3 regions of the Bradyrhizobium sp. TM239 genome follow, and region 1 is predicted to be linked to each of the others. Evidence: predicted binding sites of a transcription regulator. Region 1 holds the regulator's gene; each other region holds the start of a gene.
The links. The regulator LexA, encoded in region 1, represses DNA repair genes until DNA is damaged. The targets are predictions, from matches to a motif close to TGTTCNNNNTGTGTTCNG.

Region 2: the regulator LexA is predicted to act here: its motif matches at 2,012-2,029, upstream of uvrA (excinuclease ABC subunit UvrA).
Region 3: the regulator LexA is predicted to act here: its motif matches at 2,484-2,501, upstream of recA (recombinase RecA).

Annotation. Positions count from the first base shown of each region.
Region 1 is NZ_BTIR01000024.1:78,480-82,725, reverse strand. Features, by position in the region: gene AABA84_RS31610 (HAD-IA family hydrolase) at 1-98, shown strand, start outside; gene AABA84_RS31605 (hypothetical protein) at 267-473, shown strand; gene AABA84_RS31600 (molybdopterin molybdotransferase MoeA) at 701-1,912, shown strand; gene lexA (transcriptional repressor LexA) at 2,089-2,790, shown strand; gene AABA84_RS31590 (hypothetical protein) at 3,383-3,817, shown strand; gene AABA84_RS31585 (GAF domain-containing protein) at 4,040-4,246, shown strand, end outside.
Region 2 is NZ_BTIR01000008.1:570,196-574,441, forward strand. Features, by position in the region: gene AABA84_RS16475 (outer membrane protein) at 178-852, shown strand; gene AABA84_RS16480 (outer membrane protein) at 1,092-1,838, shown strand; gene uvrA (excinuclease ABC subunit UvrA) at 2,125-4,246, shown strand, end outside.
Region 3 is NZ_BTIR01000009.1:82,582-86,827, reverse strand. Features, by position in the region: gene gcvP (aminomethyl-transferring glycine dehydrogenase) at 1-76, shown strand, start outside; gene AABA84_RS17195 (hypothetical protein) at 195-1,196, opposite strand; gene recA (recombinase RecA) at 1,303-2,391, opposite strand; gene AABA84_RS17185 (hypothetical protein) at 2,817-3,020, shown strand; gene AABA84_RS17180 (hypothetical protein) at 3,176-3,343, shown strand; gene AABA84_RS17175 (DUF2798 domain-containing protein) at 3,964-4,246, opposite strand, start outside.

The DNA.
Region 1 (4,246 bases):
CCGAGAACATCGAAGGCGCGCGGGCATGCGGACTGACGGCAGTGCATGTGACGTCGCCACGCGACGTCGGAAACGCCTTGAAGGCATTGGGCATCTGACGATTTCCGCTGAGCGGGAGGCGCCAACGGAGGGCAAGTCTTCTGGAACCAATTTTGCCCGAAATAGGAACCAGAACGCTTTGTGCATTTTTGTACGGAGTTCCGGGAACGGAATGGCCCCTTCCGGACTCTTGAGTCCGCTGGGACTTCTACAACGGACTTATCGACGTGCTGGGCAAAACCTATCTCACCAAGCAAGCCTCTCTCCTGTTAGAGTTCGCGAGAACCACCTCGGATTCTGACCTTTCCGCCAAGCTGATCAGCAAGGCCGCCGACCTGAAATCCCAGGCCGATCCGCTGCCCGACAGGGATCAAGGCCCGAAGGCTCCCGACGTCGCGCTGGACGACGGGCCGGACCGGCCGACCGGGAGTTGAGCGATGCTGGCCGTGGCGCTCGTCATTCTCGTCCTCGCCATGGCCCCCCTTCTGCCCATCTGTCTCGTTCTCTGGATCATGCCACACCGAGCCTGAATCTGCCTTCCATACTGGGCTGGAAGCGGCAGGATAAATCGCGCCCGCTCCGCAATTTTGCCTCTGCCCCCGCGCTCGGCTAGAAGACTGTCGGAACATTTCGTCCGAACGTGCCGAGCAGGAGTTTCGCCGTGGCCTTGATGCCGGTTTCCGACGCCCTTGCTGCGGTGCTGGCGGGTGCAGAGCCGCTGCCTGCAGAGATGGTTTCACTCGACGAAGCCTACCATCGCGTGCTCGCGCAGGACGTCGCTGCGCGGCGCACCCAACCGCCCCAGGCGATGTCGGCGATGGACGGCTATGCCGTGCGCGCGGCCGACGCGGCGACCATCGATTCCAGGCTGACGATGATCGGTGAGGTCGCCGCGGGCCGTCCGTTCACGGGAAGGGTCGGCGCCGGCGAAGCGGTGCGGATCTTCACTGGCGGTGTCGTTCCCGACGGCGCGGATGCAGTCGTGATCCAGGAGGACACGATCGCCGAAGGCAAGCAAATAACGATCAAGGAAGCCGCGATCGTGGGTCGCCACATCCGCCCCGCCGGCGTCGATTTCCGCGAGGGTGACGTCCTCCTGCGCAAGGGAACCCGTCTGACAGAGCGCGATCTCGCCCTCGCCGCCGGCATGAATCACCCGCATCTCGCCGTTTGCCGCCGCCCGAGGGTCGCGATCCTTGCCACTGGCGACGAACTGGTGATGCCGGGCACCACGCCCGGGCACGGCCAGATCGTCTATTCCAACGGCTACGCCCTGCACGCGCTCGCCCGCAGCGAGGGCGCCGAGACCATCGACCTCGGTGTTGCCGCCGATACGCTGGAGGCCACCACCGCCGGCATCCGCCGCGCGCGCGAAAGCGGCGCCGACATCCTGATCACGACCGGGGGCGCATCGGTCGGCGACCACGATCTGGTCCAGCAGGCGCTCAAGGACGAAGGCATCGCGATGGCGTTCTGGAAGATCGCGATGCGGCCCGGCAAGCCGATGATGCACGGACGGCTAGGGGCGATGGGCGTCATCGGCCTGCCCGGCAATCCCGTATCGTCCTACGTGTGCGCGTTCCTGTTCATGGTGCCGCTGATTCGGGCGCTGTCGGGCCGTTCGGTTGTTCATCATCATCGCGAGCGCGCCGTACTGGGCCGCGATCTCGGCGCCAACGACCAGCGCGAAGACTATCTGCGCGCGCGCCTGGAGCTGCGCGACGACGGCACCCTCGTCGCCCTTCCCGTCAGCCATCAAGACTCCTCTCTGCTTGCGAATCTTGCTGCAGCACAGGTACTTCTCGTGCGCGCACCGTTTGCGCCGAAGGCCGAGGCCGGCAGCCCCTGCGAGATGCTAAGGCTCCCCGTCTGAACTGCGCGGCCACACGCATTCCGTGAGTTTCGTTCTGTTCACGGTAAATTAAGCAGTTGCGGAACACATATCGAACATATAGTGTCCGTTCATGATTTGTTTCGAGCATGCAGCGGCTTATCGCTGAATTCATCGTCTCGGAATCGAACGACATCAACCGGGGGACTTTGGTCGAGATGTTAACGCGCAAACAATACGAGCTTCTGCGGTTCATCAGCGAACGCTTGAAGGAAAGCGGCGTGCCGCCGTCCTTCGACGAGATGAAGGATGCGCTCGACCTGCGCTCGAAATCGGGCATCCATCGCCTGATCACCGCGCTCGAGGAGCGCGGCTTCATCCGCCGCCTGCCCAACCGCGCCCGGGCCATCGAAGTGATCAAGCTGCCCGAGCTCCAGGCTGCCGCCGGCAACCGACGCGGCTTCACGCCAAGCGTCATCGAAGGCAATCTCGGCAAGGTACGCGCGAGCTCCAGCCCGTCCGCAGACGAGGGCGAGCGGCCCGTGGCGGTGCCGGTGATGGGCCGCATCGCGGCCGGCACCCCGATCGAGGCATTGCAGACCCGCAGCCACACCATCAGCGTGCCGCCCGACATGCTCGGCTCCGGCGAGCATTACGCGCTCGAAGTGCGCGGCGATTCCATGGTCGAGGCCGGCATCCTCGACGGCGACATGGCGCTGATCCAGCGCAACGAGAGCGCCGATACCGGCGATATCGTTGTGGCGCTGATCGACGACGAGGAAGCCACGCTCAAGCGCTTCCGTCGCCGCGGCGCCTCGATCGCGCTGGAGCCCGCCAATGCCGCTTACGAGGTGCGCATCCTGCCGCCGAACCGCGTGAAGATTCAGGGCAAGCTGATCGGGCTTTACCGCAAGTACTGATACCGGAAGTACTCGGCGCCTCGCGCGCGCCTTCGATCGGCGTCGCCGATCAGAGATTGGAGCGGATGATGGTCCGCTCCGGCTGGATAGTCTTTCTGGTTCTGCACAGATTATCCGGCCCCCTCCTCCTTTCGCGACATCCTCGGCAGGCCGCTGCGAAGCAACATCGCTTCGCGGCCTTTCGAGTTCGAGGGGGACAGCCCAATGCGCCAGATCGTTTGAGCGCAGCCGCAGCAACGCTGATGGCTCCTCAGCATCGCAAGCCGTTGTCGCGAAATCGCATCGCCATGTCGGCCAGGACACGGCCGCGAGCGCGCGACGACCGCAATGCAGTCGCGTAGCCATCGCAGCCGAGTTGGCGATACAGGCGGGTCTCTCGCCGGTCGTTTGATGCGCGCCTCCCAAATGCACGGAGGCCGGCTTTGTTCCTATCGAATTCGGAAAAGATGGAAAAGATAATGTGATCGGGGCTCGCGGATCCCAGCCGCAGATTTGCCTACAACGAAGCAGAGCGTTGCGTGTTTCAACTCTGACAGAGGCCTGCGCCTCCAAAAGAGGTGCGGGTCGCTATCTCTGCAATGAGGAGCACCCGATGTGTGACTATAGCCTGCATGCCGTCGCGACGCGCCCCGCAGAAGTCGGCGAGACGATCGTCACGACAACATTCCGCGGCACCTCGACGCGCGGCTTCGCCTCCGAAGCCGATCTCTCGGTCGCGGTCTGCCTGCTGCCGGGAACGGAGCTCGCCTTCGCCGACAACGTCCGTTACGACAACCGCTGGATCTGGACGCGCACCGTCAACTCCCGCGTCGGCAAGTTCGGCAAGATCGATCCGCACATTCCCGATCGCCATCATGATGCGATCGAATTCCCGGACGGCAAATCCGTGCTGGTGACGCAGCTCGTCGAGGGCCAGCGCGCAACCGTGCTGCAACTGCCGGTGACCCTGCCGATCGGCGAGCGCGAGCACAAGCCGCAGATCATCGCCGACAGTCGCCCGACGGTCACGCGACTGCCGATCGGCTGACGCCCTCCGGCCCGGCGGGTCCGGGGCCAGGATTGAAATGCCGTCGCCGGCCGATGCCGGCGAGCCCGGTGGGTTTTTGTTTAACGAAATTCGATCGGTGAGCGCCGCCGCCGCCGCACCTCGTCGCCGCACGAAGTTTGGGCCGTCCTGCCTGAATTTTGAACCTCCGCTCCGCAGCCAAATGACCGATGCTGTCGTGGTTTGAGGCGGCGGACACGCTCGATGAAAACCTTCATTCGCGTCGTTGAACTCTGGGTGCCTGACCGGACGCGCATGCGGCTGGAATTCGGCGGTGGCCTCTACGACGAAGGGCTGTCCGCGTTCAAGGCCGTCAGCGAAGAGCTGCACTTCGGATATGACGAGGGGCTTCCAGGCAAGGCCTGGGCCTCCGGCCATCCCGTCATCCTCACGAAATTCGCCAACTCCTAT
Region 2 (4,246 bases), on a different contig from region 1:
CGACCATGAAACCGGAGGCAATAAGTCAGTAACCATCACCTTTTCGACCGCTGTGGCTTTTCGGAGACACAACTTGCGGCTTTGGTGGTGTAAGTACGGCGTCAGTTGGGCCGTTGAGTCCGCTGCCCTTCCGGGAACGGAAGGCAACAACAGAAACTGGGACTGGGATTAGTTGAAATGAAGAAGGTTTTGTTGGCTTCGGCCTGTCTGTTCGCTCTCGCTGCGCCCGCCTCGGCGGCCGATCTCGCAGCTCGCCCCTACACCAAGGCTCCGATCGCTCCGGCAGCGGCCGTCTACAACTGGACCGGCTTCTACCTCGGTATCGTCGGTGGCGGCGCCTGGGAAAACGCTTCCGGCGACCCGAAGATGAAGGGTGGCTTCGTCGGCGGCACCGCCGGCTACAACTGGCAGACCGGCAACGTCGTGTTCGGCATCGAGGCCGATGGCTCCTGGGCTGACGTCAGCGCTTCGGCGAGCGCTCTCGGCGTCACCGTGTCGTCCAAGACCGACGCGCTCGGCACCGTCCGCGGCCGCATCGGCTGGGCCGTCAACAACGTGCTGTTCTACGGCACCGGTGGTTACGCCTGGATCGACAACAAGGTCAGCGTCAGCGCGCTCGGCGTGACTGTCTCCGACAGCAAGTTCCACTCGGGCTGGACCGTCGGCGCCGGCGTCGAGGCGTTCTTCGCTCCGCAGTGGTCGGTCAAGGGCGAGTACCTCTATCGCAGCCTCGGTGGCGAGACCTACTTCTCCGGTCTCGGCGCTCCGATCACCACCGGCACGCTCAACTTCCACACCGTGCAGGTCGGCGTGAACTACCACTTCGGCGCCCCGGTGGTTGCCAAGTACTGATCTGCGAAGTACTGATCACTACCGACGTCACATCGTCACGAAAGGCCGGCCTTGCGCCGGCCTTTTTGTTTTTGCGCCCCAGCCCGCTCGCTCGCTAGCATTTCGGGAGAGATGTGGCGTCCGGGTGACACAACCTTTGGCTTTAATGGTGTAAAGCAATGACATTAGTCGGGTCATAGCTCCGCTGGCTCTTCCGCTTTCCGGAAGGTCAGAAAGAGAAACGGAACTGGGGAATGGATATGAAGAAGCTTTTGCTGGCTTCGGCCGGTTTGTTCGCACTCAGCGCGTTGGCACCGGCCTCGGCGGCCGATTTGGCGGCCCGCCCCTACACCAAGGCTCCAGTCGCACCGATCGCGATGTACAATTGGAGCGGTTTCTACATCGGTATCAACGGCGGCGGCGCCTCGAGCCGCAACTGCTGGGACGTCAACAACATCTTCGGTGTTGCGGGTCCGGACACGGCTGAAGGCTGTCACAATGCGACCGGCGGCGTCGTCGGCGGACAGGTCGGTTATCGCTGGCAGTCGGCCAACTGGGTGTTCGGTCTTGAAGCCCAGGGCGACTGGGCCAACCTGAAGGGCTCGAATACGAGCTTGGTGCTTGGGCCGCTGGTCAACCAGACCAAGATCGACGCGCTTGGCCTGTTCACCGGCCAGGTCGGCTATGCCTGGAACAACGTGCTCTGGTACGTGAAGGGTGGCGCGGCCGTCACGCACGCCAAATACAACGGCCTGGTGGGCGGCGTGGTGCTCGACAGCGCAAGCGAGACGCGCTGGGGTGGCGCGGTCGGCACCGGCATCGAATTCGGTTTCGCACCGAACTGGTCCGTGGCGATCGAATACGACCATCTGTTCATGGGCAAGCGCAACAACTCGTTCACGATCCTCGGCGTCAACGACCGTATCGACCGTATCAAGCAGGACGTCGACATGGGCACCGTTCGCCTCAACTACACCTTCGGCGGCCCCGTGGTCGCCCGGTATTGATCTGAAGTCCTGATCGCTACCGACGTCCCATCGTCACGAAAGGCCGGCCTTGCGCCGGCCTTTTTGTTTTCGCGGCACCTTGCCGCGCAGTTCCGCAAAGCCCCTGCTGCCAGTTGCCGCCAGCGCGCCAACATTCCGTTGACGATTCGCAAGTCCCACTGGAAATCCGTCTCCGTTCTTCCTACGTTCGCTGACAACCCCATCGGCGCCGATCCCGGTTCCGGGCGAGCGCGCCTTTTTTATTGGCGCGGTCGCGCACCCATGGGATTCCTTGAGGGCAACTCGGATGGATGAAGTGATCAAGGCGAAGCGCCAACAACAGAACGCGGGCTCCAGCCTGCGCGCAATTACGATCCGTGGCGCGCGCGAGCACAACCTCAAGAACATTGACGTCGAGATTCCCCGCGACAAGCTGGTGGTGTTCACCGGCCTCTCCGGCTCCGGCAAATCCTCGCTCGCCTTCGATACCATCTACGCCGAGGGCCAGCGCCGCTACGTCGAATCGCTGTCGGCCTATGCGCGCCAGTTCCTGGAGATGATGCAGAAGCCTGACGTCGACCAGATCGACGGCCTGTCGCCGGCGATCTCGATCGAGCAGAAGACGACCTCGAAGAACCCGCGCTCCACCGTCGGCACCGTCACCGAGATCTACGACTACATGCGGCTCTTGTGGGCGCGCGTCGGCGTGCCCTATTCGCCGGCCACGGGCCTGCCGATCGAAAGCCAGACCGTCTCGCAGATGGTCGACCGCGTGCTGGCGCTGCCCGAGGGCACCCGCCTGTATCTGCTCGCCCCCGTCGTGCGCGGTCGCAAGGGCGAGTACCGCAAGGAGCTCGCCGAATGGCTCAAGAAGGGCTTTCAGCGCGTCAAGATCGACGGCACCTTCCACGAGCTTGCGGAAGCGCCGACGCTCGACAAGAAATTCCCGCACGACATCGACGTCGTGGTCGACCGCATCGTGGTGCGCGCCGACATCGGCCAGCGCCTCGCCGAAAGCTTTGAGACCGCGCTGAAGCTCGCCGAGGGTCTTGCCGTCGTCGAATTCGCCGACGCGCCGGCGGCAGCTCCCGCCGAGGAAAAGAAGAAGACCGCCAAGATCCACGACAAGAGCGGACCCGAGCGCATCCTGTTCTCGGAAAAGTTCGCCTGCCCGGTCTCCGGCTTCACCATTCCCGAGGTCGAGCCGCGCCTGTTCTCGTTCAACAACCCCTACGGCGCGTGTCCTGCCTGCGGCGGCCTCGGCGTCGAGCAGCATGTCGACGAGGATCTCGTCATCCCCGACAAGGAGCTCGCCATCGGCAAGGGCGCGATCGCGCCCTGGGCCAAATCGTCGTCGCCCTATTACGTGCAGACGCTGACCGCGCTCGGCAAGCACTACAAGTTCACGCTGACCACCAAGTGGAAGGACCTGGCCAAGAAGACGAAAGACGCCATCCTCCACGGCTCCGGCGAGGACGAGATCAAGTTCTCCTACGAGGACGGGGTGCGCTCCTACGACACCAAGAAGCCGTTCGAAGGCGTCATCACCAACATCAACCGCCGCTATCGCGAGACCGAGAGCGAGTGGGCGCGCGAGGAGCTCGCCAAGTATTTCCACGACGTGCCCTGCGAGGGCTGCAAGGGCTTTCGGCTCAAGCCTGAGGCGCTCTGCGTCAAGATCGGCGGCAAGCATATCGGCGAGATTTCCGAGCTATCCGTGAAGGGCGCCGGTGCATGGTTCGAGACCGTGCCTGAGGCGCTGAACGCGCAGCAGAACGAGATCGCGGGCCGCATCCTGAAGGAGATCCGCGAGCGCCTCACCTTCCTGCTCGACGTCGGCCTCAACTACCTCACCCTCTCCCGCTCCTCCGGCACGCTCTCCGGCGGCGAGAGCCAGCGCATCCGCCTGGCCTCGCAGATCGGCTCGGGGCTGACCGGCGTGCTCTACGTGCTGGACGAGCCCTCGATCGGCCTGCACCAGCGCGACAACGCGCGCCTGCTCGACACCCTCAAGCGGCTGCGCGACCTCGGCAACACCGTGATCGTGGTCGAGCATGACGAGGACGCCATCCTGCTCGCCGACCACGTGCTCGACATCGGCCCCGGCGCCGGCATGCATGGCGGCAACATCATTGCCGAAGGCACGCCCGCCGAGATCATGCGCAATCCGAAATCGCTGACCGGCAAGTACCTGACCGGCGAGCTCGAGGTCGAGGTGCCGGAGCGGCGGCCGCCGAACCATCGCCGCACCATCAAGGTGGTCAACGCGCGCGGCAATAACCTCAAGAACGTCACCGCCGAAATTCCGCTCGGCCTGTTCACCGCCGTCACCGGCGTGTCCGGTGGCGGCAAGTCGACGCTGCTGATCGACACGCTCTACAAGGCCATCGCCCGCAAGCTGAACAATGCCAGCGAGGGTGCCGCCCCGC
Region 3 (4,246 bases), on a different contig from region 1:
CGACAACGTCTATGGCGATCGGAATCTCGTGTGCTCCTGCCCACCGGTGAGCGATTATGCGGAGGCTGCGGAGTAAGACACGGCGGAGGTTACGTAGGGTGGGCAAAGCGGAAGCGTGCCCACCACCCTTTCGCCGCGTTGGAATATGGTGGGCACGGCGCTTGCGCGCCTTTGCCCACCATACGGCTGCTGACTTAAGGCGCAATCAACAATCGACTTTCGCGATCCCAACGCCATAGCTGCTCATTGGTCAGCAGCGTACCGCCCAACCAGCGCCGAATCGGATTGTGACGGCGAAAATCCTGCCGACCATCCAGAACCGCTTTGCCCAACTCCGTCAGCGACAGCCGGCTCCGGCGAAAGGCGGCGTTGCGACCGCGCGCGTTGTCCGGATCGAGTGTCGCCAGCTTGCCGTCCAGACCCGCAATCGCTGGCGCAGGGCCGAATGCGAGCCCTTCAAGCAGCGCGCCCAATTCCCACTGATCGAACACGCGTGTTCCCAGCGCGCCCGGCCGAAACAGCTCATCGGTACGATTGTGTCCGCCTGCAACCCGCTCGAGAAGCCGCGTCTCGGTCGCCCCCAGTCCCGTCGCCGGCGACGGCAGTTCTGCGAGCAGGTCTTCCATGGCCGGCTTCAGGAAAGACAGCTTGCCGAGCGGCCTGTCGAGCAGCCCGGCGCAAAGCTCGGGTGTCGGTGCGCGGTAGGCCTCCCATGCGAGGGTCGCGCCTTCAAGATCGCTTTCCGCGATATCGAACTGCTTCACGTCACGATGGCGAAGCTCTGAGGGATCTGCTCCGCGCAGATCGAAATCGACGAGTCGTAGTCTCAGACTCTCAGTAAGTGACGGCTTGAAGCGCAGGTAATCAAGGATCCAGATCAACTGCAATTGACTATTGGGTTCAGGATCGAACCACAGTTCGATGAGATCGACCCCGTAAGTTTCGCAGATCCAGAGCAACGCACCGGCTCGATCCTGGCGCCTGATGAGGGGCGACTGACGCAGGGGGACGCAATCCGACCAGTGCATTTGGTCGACCCACGTCCTGGACTCCCGCCAGCCGAGATAGCGGATGAGGTGGTCAGCCGTCGGAAGTGGCCCCGAAACAAAGCGATAGATGAACGGGATGACCATGTCAGCGCGATCGGCATAGGTGAGACCGGCGCCGGACGAACTGGTCAGAATCATCCGTTTCATCGTCGGCGCACCCCACCCTTACGCAAAACGAAACGGGCACTGACGACGTCGGCAACTCAACGTCATCAGCGCCCGCTCCTCGCGAAAACTCTCTTCGCGTTAGGTCTTACTCCTCCGCCGGCTCCTCGCCGTCGGCGTCGCGCTCCGGCGTGCCGGCGAGAATCTGCTCGGCGATCAGGCCGGAGTTCTGGCGGATCGAGGTCTCGATCTTGGCGGTGATGTCGGGATTGGCCTTCAGGAACGCTTTCGAGTTCTCGCGGCCCTGGCCGAGACGCTGGCTGTCATAGGAGAACCAGGCGCCTGATTTCTCGACGATGCCGGCCTTGACGCCGAGATCGAGGATCTCGCCCATCTTGGAAACGCCCTCGCCGTACATGATGTCGAACTCGACCTGCTTGAAGGGCGGCGCCAGCTTGTTCTTGACGACCTTGACGCGGGTGGTGTTGCCGACCACTTCGTCGCGCTCCTTGATCGCGCCGATGCGGCGGATGTCGAGGCGGACGGAGGCATAGAATTTCAGCGCGTTGCCGCCGGTGGTGGTTTCCGGCGAGCCGTACATCACACCGATCTTCATGCGGATCTGGTTGATGAAGATCACCATGGTGTTGGACTTGTTGATGGAGGCCGTCAGCTTGCGCAGCGCCTGGCTCATCAGACGGGCCTGCAGGCCCGGCAGCGCATCGCCCATCTCGCCCTCGAGCTCGGCCTTCGGCACCAGCGCCGCGACCGAATCGACCACCAGAACGTCCACCGCACCCGAGCGCACCAGCGTGTCGCAGATTTCCAGCGCCTGCTCGCCGGTGTCGGGCTGCGAGATCAGGAGCTCGTCGATATTGACGCCCAGCTTCCTCGCATAGACCGGATCGAGCGCGTGCTCGGCGTCGATGAAGGCGCAGATGCCGCCCTTCTTCTGCGCTTCCGCCACCGTATGCAGCGCCAGCGTGGTCTTGCCCGAGGATTCCGGCCCGTAGATTTCCACGACGCGCCCCTTCGGCAGGCCGCCGATGCCGAGCGCAATGTCGAGCCCGAGCGACCCGGAGGACACCGCCTCGACATCCATCGATCGATCGTTCTTGCCGAGCTTCATCACCGAGCCCTTGCCGAACTGGCGCTCGATCTGGGAGAGCGCGGCGGCCAGAGCTTTACTCTTGTCCATGGAAGATCCTTCGACGATACGCAGGGCAGTGGCGGACATTGGGTCGTGCTCCTTATGGCGAGGATTCGCTAGGGGGACAAACGATTGGCGAGGCGGCTCGGCGATAAAACCAATGTACCCCATTTGTTCTAGGTTCGCAATATGTTCTTTTTGCCTGGCGCTAGGGATTCTCGAACAGGGACGAACCGGCCTTTATCGGATAACGGAGATCGGACGCGCCGCCTTGGAAGCCGAACTCGACCGCGAATGAGGCCCTCTTGGTCGGCGGCCTCTTTTCATTCCCGCCGCTTGCCCGCCGGCGATTCTCTCTACTTCCGCCTCCCCAATTCGCCTTGTGCGCACAACTGAACAGACGCCGATCCGTGAACCGGCCTTAATCGTTCGTCACCGCACAACCGTGGCCACAATCGGTGACGAGAACACCGATTGTGCTCCCGCCTTCCTCGCACGGAAAGGAGCGCGCCATGCTCAAGAGACGACGTTTCAAGCAGCAGTTGACCCTTCAAGATCGGCTGTCCGCATGGGTGAAGCAGGTCCAGGAACAGGCCTTGAGGCTTCCGCCCGGGCCCGAGCGGGACGCCCTGCTCAAGAAGGCTCGCCAGGCCGACGTCGCCAATCATCTGCTGCACGACTGGGCCATATCCTCCGGGCTGCAACCGCCGAAATAGCAGGGCTGCCGCAACCTCTTTCCCGGGCCGGAGCTGACGCGTATCAAAGACGCCGCCGCCGGGCGCCGTCAGAATTCCGTAATCTTACGGCATCGAACCTTTTCGCGGTCTTGGGCCTTCTCCAGGATGAGACCGCAACTCTGGGGACCTCAGTCATGACGGAAAACACGCAGCGCGACGCGATCAGGCGCAAACCTCTGCTGGAGGCGGCGCATGAGGAGATGATGAAGTTCGAGCGCCAGGAAAACGAGTTCCGCAAGAAGGACCGCGACGAGCGCGCCGCCGAGCTCCAGCTTCCCCTGAACAAGATCGAGATTCACTGAAGGCCGGCGACACGCCGGCGAGGCGGCTGACGGCGTCCCGACGATCTGGCGGCAGAGGTGGCCGCCCGGAGCGGTCGCCAGGTCACCCGCAAGGAGTCGGCATCGCAGCTCGGGGCGAGGCGCACGGCCCACAGGGCGGGTCGCGCGCAATGAAGTATCTAAACTCTACTCTTAAGCCACTGAGAAGACATCTGAATTTCCATGCCGCCTACTGTGCATGGGGTTGTTTTCCCAATTTTGAGAATGCGGCATGCCTCGTGTCCCTGAACCTGGCAGGGCACGGCTGCCGCCCGCGCGCCGGTCGCTACAGCAGCGCCAGCAGCACGAGGCCGATCACCAGCACCACGAAGCCAGCCGCTGTCGCGGCGGCAAATGACCGCTCTACGTTATCCATGATGCCACCCCGTGGTCGGCGCGCCACGTTTCCCCCATGGCTGCGCCGAACGGTGTGAAATCTTGCCGACGGGTGTGTCCGCAGTTGTGCGAACGGATGTCGAAATTGGGACGGGTGCGGGGCCAGTCTGCGGCCCCGGCGTTGGGCCCGGAAATCTGCCGCCTGTCAGGCTGCCGTAAGCGGGGCCGGCTAGGATGATGAGGCTATGGTGTTGCAGCCCAGCACCTCAGCCTCCAATAACTCTCTGCCCCGCCTGGCTCTCCCCAGGCGGGGCTTTTTCATGCCTGCCGGCGGTTCGCGGATCCCTCTCCTCCCGCGTCAGGAGCAACGAGAAGGCGCGGATCGCGGGCGCGGCCAGCAGCACGATCGGCAGCATCGCGGCCCATGCGATCAGCCACGACACCATCCAGTGCCCGACGAAGCTCATCGCGCCGCCCGCAGGCAAGCTGGCGATCCCCGCCGCGATCAGCGAGGTCAGTCCGGACTGGATGATGCCGAAGACGAAATGA